4 regions of the Kineococcus sp. NPDC059986 genome follow, and region 1 is predicted to be linked to each of the others. Evidence: riboswitches for the same ligand, from Rfam matches in the RefSeq annotation. Region 1 holds a riboswitch; each other region holds the start of a gene.
The links. A riboswitch is a leader RNA that binds a small molecule or an ion and turns the genes downstream of it on or off. The one in region 1 is predicted to bind S-adenosylmethionine.
Positions count from the first base shown of each region.

Region 1 (3,201 bases):
GCGGTAGTCGGCGCTGCGGTCCTCGGGCCGGCTCCACAGGCCGGCGGCCTGGTGCCCGACGCACGCCATGGCGAAGGCGTTCAGCCGCAACGGGTTCACCGGGCCACCCCACCCAGGGGAGCGTGCGCGGTCTCGCGGGTGCAGGCGGCCGCGACCGTCGTGAGCACCGCCAGGAACGACAGGTACCCGGCCACGAGCCAGGGCGAGCCGCCGCCGAGCGCCAGCAGCGACGCCGCGACGAGCGGGGTCAGGCCCCCGCCGAGGACGGCGCCGATCGAGTAGCCGAGCGAGGCGCCGCTGTAGCGGGTCCGGTCGTCGAACTGCTCGGCGAAGAACGCGCCCTGCGCGCCGTACTGGCTGTCGTGGCCGAGGTTGACGGCGACCACGACGGCCCCGACGACGAGGACCGTCGACCCCGTGTCGAAGAGCAGGAAGGCGGGGACGCTGAACAGCGCCGTGAGGACCGACCCGGCGAGGTAGACCGGGCGGCGCCCGACGCGGTCGGACAACCAGCCCCAGAACGGGGTCGTCGCCAGGCTGAGGACGGAGGCGACGAGGACGGCGAGCAGACCGACGTCCGCGCCGTCGGAACGCACCTGGTTCGTGAGGTAGCTGAGGGCGAACACCGTGTAGAGGACATAGGAACCGTTCTGCCCCAACCGCATCCCCGTCGTGACGAGGACACCGCGCCGGTTGGTCCGCAGCACGTCGGCGACGGGTCGGCGGGCGGTCGCGTCGGCCTCGCGCACCGCGGTGAACGCCGGCGACTCGGTGACCTTGAGGCGGATGAGCAGGCCGACGACGACGAGCACGGCGCTGGCCAGGAACGGCATACGCCACCCCCAGGACAGGAAGGCGGCGTCGTCGGTGAGCGACCGGGTCAGCCAGAACCCGCCGCTGGCCAGCACCATGCCGGCCGCCGACCCCGTCTGCGGGATGGCGCCGAAGAGGCCGCGCCGACCGGTGGGGGCGTGCTCGACGGCCAGCAGGACCGCCCCGCCCCACTCCCCGCCCGCGGAGAAGCCCTGCAGCAGACGGCAGACGACGAGCAGGACGGGGGCCCAGGCACCGATCTGCGCGTGCGTCGGCAGCAGCCCGACCGCGGTCGTGGAGACGCCCATGACGAGCAGGGACGCGACGAGGACCGCTTTGCGGCCCACCCGGTCGCCGACGTGGCCGGCCACGGCCCCACCGAGGGGCCGCGCGAGGAACCCGGCGGCGTAGGTGGCGAAGGCCGCGACGACGCCGACCGCACCGCCGACGTCGGGGAAGAACAAGGGGCCGAGGACGATCGCCGCGGCCGTGCCGTAGAGGTAGTAGTCGTACCACTCGATCGTGGTGCCGACGAAGCTGCCGAGCGCGGCGCCACGGCGCGCGGTCCGGGCCGCGGGGCGTGCGAGGACGTCGGAGGACTGCAGGGTGCTCACGGGTTCTCCCATCGGTCCTGGCGGAAGCACCTGTCCGCTCACCGGTCGGTGAGGGGTGGTTGCTGCGACGTCGACGAGCCAGGTCTCTCGGTCGCTCTGGATGGCTGTCCCGAACGTACCCCACTCCGCACCGGGTCCCGCAACCCGCGGCAGAGCTCGCTGTCGCGGTGGACTGCTGCCGCGGTGGCCCAGCGCGGCCGATCACCGTCCGGGGGGGCCGGCGAGGCCACCACCCCCGGAAGGGGGGCGTTGGGCTGGCGCGCGGAGAGCGGAGCACGGACCATCGACGGGGGCCGGTCCGTGGCCCACTCATGGGGTGAGCACAGGAGGTGGTGTCAGAGTGCGGAGCGTGAAACCTCTCCGCTTCGGCGCCGTCGTGCTGCTCCTGTTGGGCAGCATGGCCGCGTCCCTGCCCGAGGACACCGGTGCCGCCGTGGCGAGCGCACCGCCCGGGAGCCCCGTGCGGCCCGACCGGGTCGTCTCGCTGGGCGACTCCGTCCCGACGGGTGCGGAGTGCGACTGCTCCCCCTTCCCGGTGCTCGTGGCGGCCGACCTCGCGGCCCCGGGCCAGCGCGTCGGGGTCGACCAGCTCGCCGAGGACGGGGCCACCTCCGAGGACGTCGCGGCGACGGTCGAGGACAACCTCGACGACCTCTCCCCCACCGACGTCGTGCTGCTCGAAGCCGGCGCGAACGACCTCGCGGACCTCGCCGACGACGGGCAGCAGCTGCCCACGCCCGCGGAGGTGGACAGCGCCGCCGCGCGGGCCGTGGCCACCGTCTCGGCCACCGTCGACCGGATCCTGCCGACGGGCGCGCGGGTCGTCGTCCTGGACTACTGGGCCGTCGGACTGGACGGCGAGGTCGCGGCCACCCGCTACACCCCCGCCGAACGCGCCGTGCAGGACGAGCTCACCGACTCCTTCGACGACCAGCTCCGGGCCGCCGTCGACGCCAAGGGCGGCCGGGTCGGTTTCGTGGGTCTGCGGCCGGTGTTCCACGGGTCCACCGGTGGTGAGGACCCCACCCCGCTGCTCGCGGACGACGGGGACCACCCCAACGCCCAGGGCCAACGCGCCATCGCCGACGCCGTGCTCGCCGAGCTCGCCTCGGAGCACGCCACACGTTCACCGAACATCCGCTGAGAACGCGCCCACCACCCCCTCCCGTCGCCGATGATCGGGAGGAACGCCCACCGGCGTTCGCAGGTACGGGGGGAGTTCCACGGTGGGTCTGTCGAGTCCGGTCACCCAGGGGGTGGCCATCGCCGTCGCGGGTGCGGCACTGGTGGCGATCGTCGTCGGGTGGAGGCTGCTGGCGCGACGGGGGTTCCTGGCCCTCCTGGGTCGCGCCGCCTCGCTCATCGCGGTCAACCTGACGGTCCTCGTGGCCGTCTTCCTCGTCGTCAACTCCAAGTTCGGGCTCTACTCGGACTGGGACGACCTGCTGGGGATCCAGTCCTCGCAGACCACGACCACCACGACGTCGGGTGGCGGGGTCGGCAGCACGACGACCGTGAGCGACCCCCACGCCGAGCAGGTCGCCGGCTACGACGGCCGGGTGTTCCGCGCCCAGGTGCCCGGGCCGGCGTCCGGGGTCACCGGGACGGTGCTCGTGATGCTCCCCGCCGGGTACGGCACGAAGCCCGCCCCGGCCGGCGGGTACCCCGTCATCGAGGCGTTCCACGGCTACCCGGGCACCCCGCAGCAGTGGCTGGAGGCGATGGACGTCATGCCCGCCGTCGACGGCGCCGTCGCCCGCAAGCAGCTCGTCGC
Region 1 covers NZ_JBFBND010000016.1:51,807-55,007, forward strand. The annotation lists gene AB0637_RS13705 (LLM class flavin-dependent oxidoreductase) at 1-99, opposite strand, end outside; gene AB0637_RS13710 (MFS transporter) at 96-1,427, opposite strand; SAM riboswitch class I at 1,433-1,534, opposite strand; gene AB0637_RS13715 (SGNH/GDSL hydrolase family protein) at 1,777-2,571, shown strand; gene AB0637_RS13720 (alpha/beta hydrolase-fold protein) at 2,654-3,201, shown strand, end outside.

Region 2 (3,201 bases), on a different contig from region 1:
GAAGGGCCGGGAACTCCTGGGGTACTCCCCCGGCACGTCGCTGGACGCGGCGCGGGCCGCCGTCGAGGCGATGGGGTTGCTGCCCCGCTCCTGACGGAGGTGCCCCTCGGGCCCGGGGACCCCGGGCCCGAGGGGGTGCCTCAGGACCGGACCGGCTCCGGAACCCGTTCCAGTTCGCCCAGGGTCATCCCCCGCGCCTCGGTCCCGCGGACCCACCAGACGCCACCCGCGGCGGCACCGATCAGCCAGAACGCGGCGAGCAGGACGAACATCGACGTCACGGAGAACGCCACGGCGACCTCCGCCAGCAGGACCTGACCCACGATGGCACCGGTCCGTCCCACGCCGACCGAGGCGCCGACCCCGGTGGCCCGCAGGTGCGTGGGGAACTGCTCGGAGAACGTCGGGTAGGCCGACACCCAGGCGCAGGTCGCGAAGAACGCCGCGACGGTGAACGCCACGAGGACCAACGGCCGCGAACCCGTCGAGGCCGCCGCCGCGCACCCGAGCATGCTCAGGGACGCCCCGGTGTAGGCGGCGACGACGGAGGGCCGGCGACCGAGGAGGTCGAGCGACCAGGCGATGAGCACCCCGCCCGCCAGCGCGCCGACGTTCGCGACGAGGAAGTACCAGGGCAGGGCGGCGTCCGAGATCGGCACGGCGCCCGACGCCGAGGAGAACACGAAGACGCTCATGGCCGTGAACAGGCCGTAGTACCCGGCGGCCTCGGAGAAGTCGAGGGCCATCCCGAGGAACAGCTTGCCGCGGTGGTGGGTCCAGAGTTCCCCCAGCGCGCTGCCGCCCCGCGCGGGCGACGGCGGCAGGACGTACCCCTGCGCACTGGCCTGGCCCGTGATCTCCTCCACCACCGCGTCGGCCTCGTCCAGCCGCCCCCGCGCGGCCAGCCAGCGCGGCGATTCGGGGACCAGCCGCCGGGCGAGCAGCCCGTACACCGCGCTGACGACCCCGAACAGCAGGGTGTAGCGCCAGCTCAGCCCGAAGGCGGAGACGACGAGGATGGAGACCAGGGAGGAGAGGATCCCGCCGAGGGCCCAGAACGTCATCACCAGGCCGTTGCTCCGCCCGCGGTTCCGGGCGGGGGTGAACTCCGAGATGGCCGAGGTGATCGCGGAGTACTCACCGCCGACACCGAGGGCGGTGACGAACCGGAACACCATGAAGACCTCGTAGCTGGGGGCCGCCGAACTGGCCACCGCGGCGAGGGAGTAGACGAGCAACGTCACGACGAAGAGGCGTTTGCGCCCGACCTTGTCGGCCAGCCACCCGAAACCCACGGCACCCAGGGCGATGCCCAGGAACCACACCACGTTGATGACGACGGCCTGTTCGGCGCCCAGGCCGAACTCGGCCTGGATCCCCGGGATGACCGATCCGATGATCTGCACCTCGAACGCGTCGAGCATCCAGCCGATGCCGAGCGCGGTGGCGATGCGGGTGTGCGCGGGTCTCCAGCGCGAGTGGTCGAGTCGAGCAGCCATGGCGTGTCCTCAGGTCGCGGTCGCACGGCGTCGACGTCGCGCAGGACCCCCGGAGGCCGTCCTTACCCGTGCGTCGAGCACCAGGTCAGGTCGTCACCCGGGGCACCCCACGACGAGGAGGGTTGCCGTCCAGCGAGCCGGGGCTTCGCGCTGGAACTCGTGACCGGCGCTGAACCTAGCCAGGAGCCTCGCTGCGTGTCAACGGAACCTCGGTCCCGCAACACCGCCCGCCCCGCCGACGGCTGCGGGGAACGCTCTCCCGCAGCCGCTCCCTCGTCAGCTGCGCGTGGCGGTGGGGGAACTCGTCGCCGAACTCGTGGGAGAACTCGTGGCGGAACTCGTCGGGGAACTCGTGGGACGGTCGTCCTCGCGTTCGACCGTCACCCGCGTCGCGGTGAAGGATCCGTCGGCGGCGCGCGTGACCTGGGCGTTGACGTGCCCCCCGGGCCGCAGGGCGGCCGCGGTCACGACGGCGCCGTCCTGGCGCAGGACCGTCGTCGGGGTCAGGGCGACGACGACGTCCTGGTCGCGCAGAGCCTTCTCCCGGCCACCGTGCACCGTGACGGTGATGCGGTTCGCCGCGGGGTCCACGGCGGCGAGGGTTCCGGCGACGACGAGCTTGGGGGCCCGCACCGCGCGGGTGACGGTGGGCCGGGGGGCCGGGCGCTCCGTGGGCCGTGCCGTGGGGGTGCCCGTCGCGGTCGGCGTTGCCGTCGCCGTCGACGTCGACGTGGGTTCCGGTCCACCGGGGCGGGACGCGAAGGCGCTGCCCGCGGTGGGCAGCGCCACGCTGGCCGCCAGCGCGAGGGAGAGGGTGAGCGTGGTCGCGCGGCGGGTCATGGTTCCTCCTGGATCACCGGGCCCCCGCAGTCAGGGGCCCGGTGGTGGTTCGGCGGGCGCACCGCCGGACCGGAGGGGTGCTCACCCGGGTGGCCCAGACCGGCGCGACGCCGCCTACCCCGGACGTCCCGCGGGGAGCCCGTCGCGCGCCGCGTCCCGGACCGGGTGGACGACGCACCGGTTCTTGCCGGCCTTCTTCGCGGCGTACATCGCGGCGTCGGCGTCCTGCAGGAGTCGATCGGCACCGGTGCCGGCCTCGGAGAGGCGGATGCCGATCGAGGCACCGATGCGGACGGTGCCTGCGGTCAGCGGGACGGGTCGGCCGAGGACCGCGAGGATGCGGTCGCCCACCGCCTGGAGGTCGTCGACCGACGCCGCTTCGGGACACACCACGGCGAACTCGTCGCCGCCGAGCCGGGCCACGGTGTCCCCCGGCCGGACGCAGTGCCGCAGCAGCTCGGCGACGTGCTGCAGGAGTTCGTCCCCGGCGGCGTGACCGGCGGTGTCGTTGACCGCCTTGAACCCGTCGAGGTCCACGAACAGGACCCCCACACCCGCACCGGTGCGCCGCGGTCCCGCGAGCGCGCCCTCGAGCCGGTCGCGGAAGAGGCTGCGGTTCGGCAGCCCCGTCAGACCGTCGTGCAGGGCCTGGTGCTCGAGCTCCTGCTCCGCCGTGCGGCGCGCGGTGACGTCCTCGACGAGGCACATCAGGTAGGGCTGCGCCCCACCCGAGGGCCGGACGACGACGGCCGACAGCGAACCCCACCGCGTGGACCCGTCCGCGTGCAGGAACCGCCGCTCGCACCGGACCTCCTCGGTCGTCACCGCCTCGAACGTCCGGCGGCACTCCTCCACGTCGTCG
Region 2 covers NZ_JBFBND010000005.1:72,723-75,923, forward strand. The annotation lists gene AB0637_RS06090 (NAD-dependent epimerase/dehydratase family protein) at 1-94, shown strand, start outside; gene AB0637_RS06095 (MFS transporter) at 141-1,499, opposite strand; SAM riboswitch class IV at 1,553-1,664, opposite strand; gene AB0637_RS06100 (hypothetical protein) at 1,776-2,339, opposite strand; gene AB0637_RS06105 (diguanylate cyclase) at 2,454-3,201, opposite strand, start outside.
Region 2: another riboswitch for S-adenosylmethionine. It lies ahead of AB0637_RS06095 (MFS transporter); the one in region 1 lies ahead of AB0637_RS13710 (MFS transporter).

Region 3 (3,201 bases), on a different contig from region 1:
ATGAGCGGGATCGAGTGCGCCTCCTCGACGAGGAGCTGCGAGGCCTGCGCCACGAGCTGGGCCCGCGCCGCGGGGTCCGTCGTCGCGGCCTGCTGCGTGAGCAGGTCGTCGACCTGGCTGTGCGCCCGGTGGTTCACGTTGCGGGTCTCGGTCGAGAAGATCGTCCGCAGCACGTCCGGGTCGGACCGGGTCAGGTTGTAGAACAGGACGTCGTAGTCGCCGGAGTTCTGCAGGGCCGTGGTCTCGGCGGTGGTGCCCTGCTTGAGCTGCAGGTCGATGCCGACTGCGCGTTCCTGCTGCTGGACGAGCTCCAGCACGGCGGTCGTGGGCTGCCAGAACGTCACGGTGACGGTGAGCTCCTTGCCGTCCTTGGCCCGGATCCCGTCCGCGCCCTTGACCCAGCCGGCCTCGTCGAGCAACCGGTTGGCCCCCGCCACGTCGAGCGCGAGGTCGGCGGAGTCGTCGGGGGCCGAGGGGGTGGAGGCCGACAAGGCCGACGTCACGGCGACGTCACCGGGGTTGAGGATGCTGGCGAGGGTCGTGCGGTCGACGGCTTTCGAGAACGCCTGCCGGACCCTCTCGTCGGAGAAGACCGGGCGCGACTCGTTGGGGAAGAAGTTGTACGGGATGCCCGGGTTCGCGCGACGCTGGGTCCAGAACCCGTTGCCGTCGAACTGCGGCAGGTCCTGCGATGCGATGCCGGTCGTCGCGTCGATCTGCTGCGACTGCAGCGATCCCGTGCGCACGCTGGCCTCGGGGACGACCTCGTAGGTGATGGTGTCGAGGTAGGCCTCCCCCTGGTGCTTGGCCCCGGTCGGCGCCCAGTCGTACCCGGCCCGCCTCTCCAGCACGGTCTTCGAACCGTTGGCGTAGCTGCCGACGGTGAACGGGCCGGACCCGACGAGCGTCGTTCCTTCGCACCGGGTCGCCGGGTCCGCCGAGGTCGTCGGCACCGACAGCAGGCCGAGGCTCATCGTGGAGGTGGCCTGGAGGAACTGCGCGCTGGGCTGGGCGAACGTCACGACCGCTGTTCGCACGTCCGGCGCCTGCGTCCCCGTGTAGCCCTGCAGGTAGGTCGAGCCGAGGGACGCCTTGGCCCCCAGGGCGACGATCCCGTCGAGGTTGGCCTTCACCGCGGCCGCGTCGACGGGGCTGCCGTCGGAGAACGTCGCCCCGTCCCGCAGGTGGAAGGTGAAGGTCCTCGCGTCGGGACTGACCTCCCAGCTCTGCGCCAGCCAGGGCTGGATCCTCCCGTCGAGGTCCTGCACCGTGAGGGAGTCCACGAGCTGGCGCCCGATGTTCAGGGCGTCGTTGTTGCCGACCTGCTGGGGATCGATGCACCCGGAGTCGACGGAGATCGCGAACTTCAGGTTCCCCCCGCGGACGGGGGTGCCACCCTCGGCGTCCCCGGCCCGGCTGGTCCCGCCGCTGCACGCGGTGAGGGCGGTCAGCACGACGAGGCCGGCGGCGGACAGAGTTCTGGGAAGAGTCGTTCTGGGTAGGGACGTACTGCTGCGCAAGAGGTCTCCTGAGGAGTGGGTGGGGCGCACCGGCACGACGGCGGGTGCGGGACCGGCGAGGGCCGGCCGGGGAACTGCGGAGGAGATCGGTCAGCGACAGCTGGTGGCGCCCGTGCGGCAGAGGTCCACGACGCGCCTGAGGATGGCGACGTGCGACGTCCGTTCCACGAGAACCCCTCCATCGTTCCTGGCGGAAGCACCCGCGCCCGTGTCCGGGGGGTTGCTGCGGCGTCGCGGAGCCAGGTCTCTCAGCCGCTCTGGATGGTTGCACCAGGAACTCTACGGGGAACCGTGCCGGAACTCAACCGAGCGCGCGGCAACGGGTCCGGGAACGACGGAACCCCTCCGCCCGGATGGACGGAGGGGTTCGGTCGGACGGTGCGGATCAGCCCGCGACGGGGCTCGCCACCGGCAGTTCGGACCGCACGGTGCGCGCCGCCTCGACGAGGTTCCGGAGCGACTCCGTCGTCTCGGCGTACCCGCGCGTCTTGAGCCCGCAGTCGGGGTTCACCCAGACCTGGCGCGCGGGGACGGACGCGACGGCCGCCCGCAGCAGGCCGACGACCTCCTCGACGGAGGGGACCCGCGGGGAGTGGATGTCGTAGACGCCGGGACCGATGCCGCGGGCGAAACCCGCCCGGGCGATGTCCTCGAGCACCTCCATCCGCGATCGTGCCGCCTCGATGCTCGTGACGTCCGCGTCGAGGCCGTCGATGGCGTCGATGACCTCGCCGAACTCCGAGTAGCACAGGTGGGTGTGCACCTGCGTGGTGTCGACCGCCCCCGCGGTGGCGAGCCGGAAGGAGGCGACGGACCAGTCCAGGTACGCGGGCTGGTCGGCCGCGGCCAGGGGCAGCAGTTCACGCAGCGCGGGTTCGTCGACCTGGACGATCCCGATGCCGGCCGCCTCGAGGTCGGCGACCTCGTCGCGCAGCGCCAGGGCGACCTGCTTCGCGGTGTCCCCCAGCGGCTGGTCGTCCCGGACGAACGACCAGGCCAGGATCGTCACCGGACCGGTCAGCATCCCCTTGACGGGTTTGGCCGTGCGCCCGGCGGTGTACGTGCTCCACGGCACCGTGATGGGCGCAGGACGGGTCACGTCGCCCCACAGGATCGGCGGTCGCACCCCGCGCGAACCGTACGACTGCACCCAGCCGTGCTCGGTGACGGCGAACCCGTCGAGCTGCTCGGCGAAGTACTGGACCATGTCGTTGCGCTCGGGTTCGCCGTGCACGACGACGTCGAGCCCCAGCTCCTCCTGCAGCTGCACCACGCGGTCGATCTCGGCGCGCAGGAACTCCTCGTAGGCCTCCTGACCGAGTTCGCCGCGGCTCCAGGCCGCCCGCGCCCGCCGGATCTCCGGCGTCTGCGGGAACGAGCCGATGGTGGTCGTCGGCAGCAGGGGCAGCCCGAGCGCCACCTCCTGCGCCGCACGGCGGACGGCGTAGTCGCTGCGGCGGAACGCCTCCGGGGTCAGCCTCGCGAGTCGTTCCCGCACGTCGGGCCGCACGACTCCGGGCGCGCCGAGCCGGTCGGCGCGGGCCGCGGCCGACGCCGCCAGCCCCTGCGCGACTCCTGCGGCCGCGGGGTCGGCGAGCGCCCGGCCCAGCAGCACCACCTCGGCGACCTTCTGGTCGGCGAACGCCAGCCAGCTGCGCAGTCGTTCCGGCAGCGCCGTCTC
Region 3 covers NZ_JBFBND010000010.1:96,645-99,845, reverse strand. The annotation lists gene AB0637_RS10065 (ABC transporter substrate-binding protein) at 1-1,454, opposite strand, end outside; SAM riboswitch class I at 1,696-1,788, opposite strand; gene metE (5-methyltetrahydropteroyltriglutamate--homocysteine S-methyltransferase) at 1,906-3,201, opposite strand, start outside.
Region 3: another riboswitch for S-adenosylmethionine. It lies ahead of AB0637_RS10065 (ABC transporter substrate-binding protein); the one in region 1 lies ahead of AB0637_RS13710 (MFS transporter).

Region 4 (3,201 bases), on a different contig from region 1:
TCGAGCAGCGCGAGGGCCTCGGCCGGGTCGAGGCGGCGGACGGCGGCCGCGAGCACGTCCATGGCAGGGGTGGGTGCCATGAGGGAGACCACGCCGCCGGGCGCGAGGAACGCGGTGAGACGGTCCACGGCCCCCGCCACGTCGTCGAGGTAGTGCAGGACGTTGTGGCACAGCACGACGTCGAAGGCGCCCTGCAGGTCGGCCGGCTCGTCGTCCAGGTCGGCGACGCGGGTGGCGAACCCGTGCTCCGCGGCCCGGCCCAGCAGGTCGGGTGAGCGGTCGAGCACGGTGACGCTGTGCCCGGCGGCCGCGAGGGGCACCCCGTCCTGTCCGTCGCCCCCGCCGACGTCGAGGACCCGCAGGCCCGTGCCGGTGACCGTGCGCCGCAGCACCTCGGCGACGACGGCGTAGCGCACCCGGCCCCACGGCTCGGCCTGCCACTGCGCCCACTGCGCCGACCGGTCCCCGAAGACGTCCGTCACTCTCCGCACGCTAGCCGCCGTTAGCCTGCCCGCCGTGGAGATCCGCGACTACGCCGACGCCGACTGGGCCGGCATCTGGCCCTTCTTCGACGAGATCGTCGCCGACGGGGAGACGTACGCGCTGCCGCAGGGGCTCACGTCGGACCGGGCCCGGGCAGAGTGGGTCGGCGCGCCGCCGTGGGGGACGTTCGTCGCCGTGGACGAGGAGGGGACGGTCCTCGGGACCGCCAAGTGCGGGCCGAACCGGCCCGGCGCCGGGTCGCACGTCTCGACCGCCAGCTTCATGGTGTCCCCGGCCGCGCGGGGACGCGGGGTGGGCCGGGCCCTCGGTGAGCACGTCCTGGTGTGGGCGCGAGACCGTGGCTTCCTGGCGATGCAGTTCAACGCCGTCGTGGAGACCAACGCCGCCGCCGTCGCCCTGTGGCAGTCCCTCGGCTTCGCGGTCCTCGGCACCGTGCCGCAGGCCTTCGACCACCCCGAGCACGGGTACGTCGGCCTGCACGTCATGCACCGCTTCCTCTGACCCGCGCCGACGGGGCCGGTAGCGTCCGGGGATGAGTGGTGCGCGGCCGGGCGCCGGTCCCGACGAAGCTGCCGAGGGCCGGTGCGGGACGTGGTTCCCGCCGCCGCCGTTCATCGACTCCTTCGTCCTGCCCCGGGTGGTCCTGCGGCGGACCGGTGCGGGGGAGGGGGACAGGGCCGGCGTCCTGGCCGCTCTCGTGGCCGCGTTGCCGGCGACGGGACCGGTGCAGGTGTGGACGGAACTGCCCCACGACCCCGCCGGCGCGTCGGAGGACCGGCTCGTCGCGGAGTTCACCCGGCTGCGGGACGGGATCGGGCCGCAGCACCACCAGAGCGTGCAGACCCGGCCCGACCCCGACGGCCGCAGCACGACGGTCGTCGTCGAGCACGACCCGTCGCCACGCCTGCTCGCCCGGCTCGCGGACAGCCCCGCCGTCGCGGCGGGAACGCTCCGGACGTGCCTGACCGACGAACGCTGCACGGTCTTCCTGCGACCGGTCGCCACCGGCGTCGAGGTGCTGGGCGCCGACGCCGCGCTTGTCGACCGCGTCGCCGCCGCGGCACCGCCCCCGTCGGTCGATGCCCTAGGCTGACCGGACCATCCAGAGCGGCCGAGAGACCTGGCTCGTCGACGCCGCAGCAACCCCGGGGACGGACCGCCGTCCCGGAGGGTGCTCATGCCAGGACCGATGGGAGGAACAGTGGGTTACGCCGGTGACCTCACCCCGCGTGAGGCCTTCGACCTGGTGCAGGACGACCCGGACGCCGTCCTCGTGGACGTGCGCACCGAGGCGGAGTGGCGGTTCGTGGGGGTTCCCAGCGGGCTCGAGCGCGAGCCCGTCCTCGTCTCCTGGTTGCCGGTCGACCCCGGCCGGTTCCTGGGCGAGCTCGCGGAGGCGGGCATCGTCCCCGGGACCGACCGGAAGGTCGTCTTCCTCTGCCGCTCGGGTCAGCGGTCCGTGGCGGCGGCCGAGACGGCGACCGCGGCGGGGATCGCGGTCAGCTACAACGTGCTCGAGGGGTTCGAGGGTCCGCTCGACGGCGAGGGCCACCGGGGCGGTTCCGGCTGGCGGGCGGCCGGTCTGCCCTGGCGGCAGTCGTGAACGACCCGCAGTGGCGGCCGGACACCACCGCCGTCCGCGGCGGCCTCGCCCGGTCGGGGTTCGAGGAGACGGCCGAGGCGCTGTACCTCACGTCCGGGTACGTGTACGAGAGCGCCGCCGCCGCGGAGGCCGCGTTCGCCGGTGACGTCGACCGGTACGTCTACTCGCGGTACGGCAACCCCACGGTGTCGGTGTTCACGGAGCGGCTGCGGCAGCTGGAGGGGGCGGAGGCCTGCTACGGCCTCGCCAGCGGCATGTCGGCGGTGTTCTACGCCCTCGCCGCGCTCCTCGGCGCGGGCGACCGGGTCGTGGCGGCCCGCAGCCTCTTCGGGTCCTGCTTCGTCGTGCTCGACGAGATCCTGCCCCGCTGGGGGGTCGAGACGGTGTTCGTCGACGGCGAGGACCTCGCGCAGTGGGAACAGGCCCTGGCCGACGGTGCGCAGGCCGTGTTCTTCGAGACCCCGGCCAACCCCATGCAGACCCTCGTCGACATCGCGGCCGTCACGGAACTCGCGCACGCCGCGGGCGCGACCGTCGTCGTCGACAACGCGTTCGCCTCGCCCGTCGGGCAGCGGCCGCTGCGGTTCGGTGCCGACGTCGTCGTGTACTCCGCGACCAAGCACATCGACGGTCAGGGCCGCGTGATGGGCGGAGCGGTCCTGGGCACCGAGGAGTTCCTCGGCGGCCGGTTCAAGGAACTCACCCGGCACACCGGGCCCACCCTCAGCCCGTTCAACGCCTGGACCCTGGCGAAGGGTCTGGAGACCCTGAGCCTGCGGGTCCGCCACTCCGCCGCGAACGCCCTGCGCATCGCCGAGCACCTCGAGGCGCAACCGGGCATCCGCTGGGTCCGGTACCCGTTGCTGGCCAGCCACCCGCAGGCCGAGCTCGCCCGGCGGCAGATGGACCTCGGCGGCACCGTCGTCACGTTCGCGCTCGACGCCCCCGAGGGGCGCGGCAAGGACCGTGCCTTCGAGGTGCTCGACGCGCTGCAGGTCGTCGACATCTCCAACAACCTCGGCGACGCCAAGTCCCTCGCCACCCACCCGGCCACGACGACGCACCGCCGGCTGGGGCCGGACGGTCGCGCCGCC
Region 4 covers NZ_JBFBND010000007.1:84,949-88,149, reverse strand. The annotation lists gene AB0637_RS07675 (methyltransferase domain-containing protein) at 1-482, opposite strand, end outside; gene AB0637_RS07670 (GNAT family N-acetyltransferase) at 517-1,005, shown strand; gene AB0637_RS07665 (hypothetical protein) at 1,037-1,597, shown strand; SAM riboswitch class I at 1,600-1,700, shown strand; gene AB0637_RS07660 (rhodanese-like domain-containing protein) at 1,706-2,107, shown strand; gene AB0637_RS07655 (O-succinylhomoserine sulfhydrylase) at 2,104-3,201, shown strand, end outside.
Region 4: another riboswitch for S-adenosylmethionine. It lies ahead of AB0637_RS07660 (rhodanese-like domain-containing protein); the one in region 1 lies ahead of AB0637_RS13710 (MFS transporter).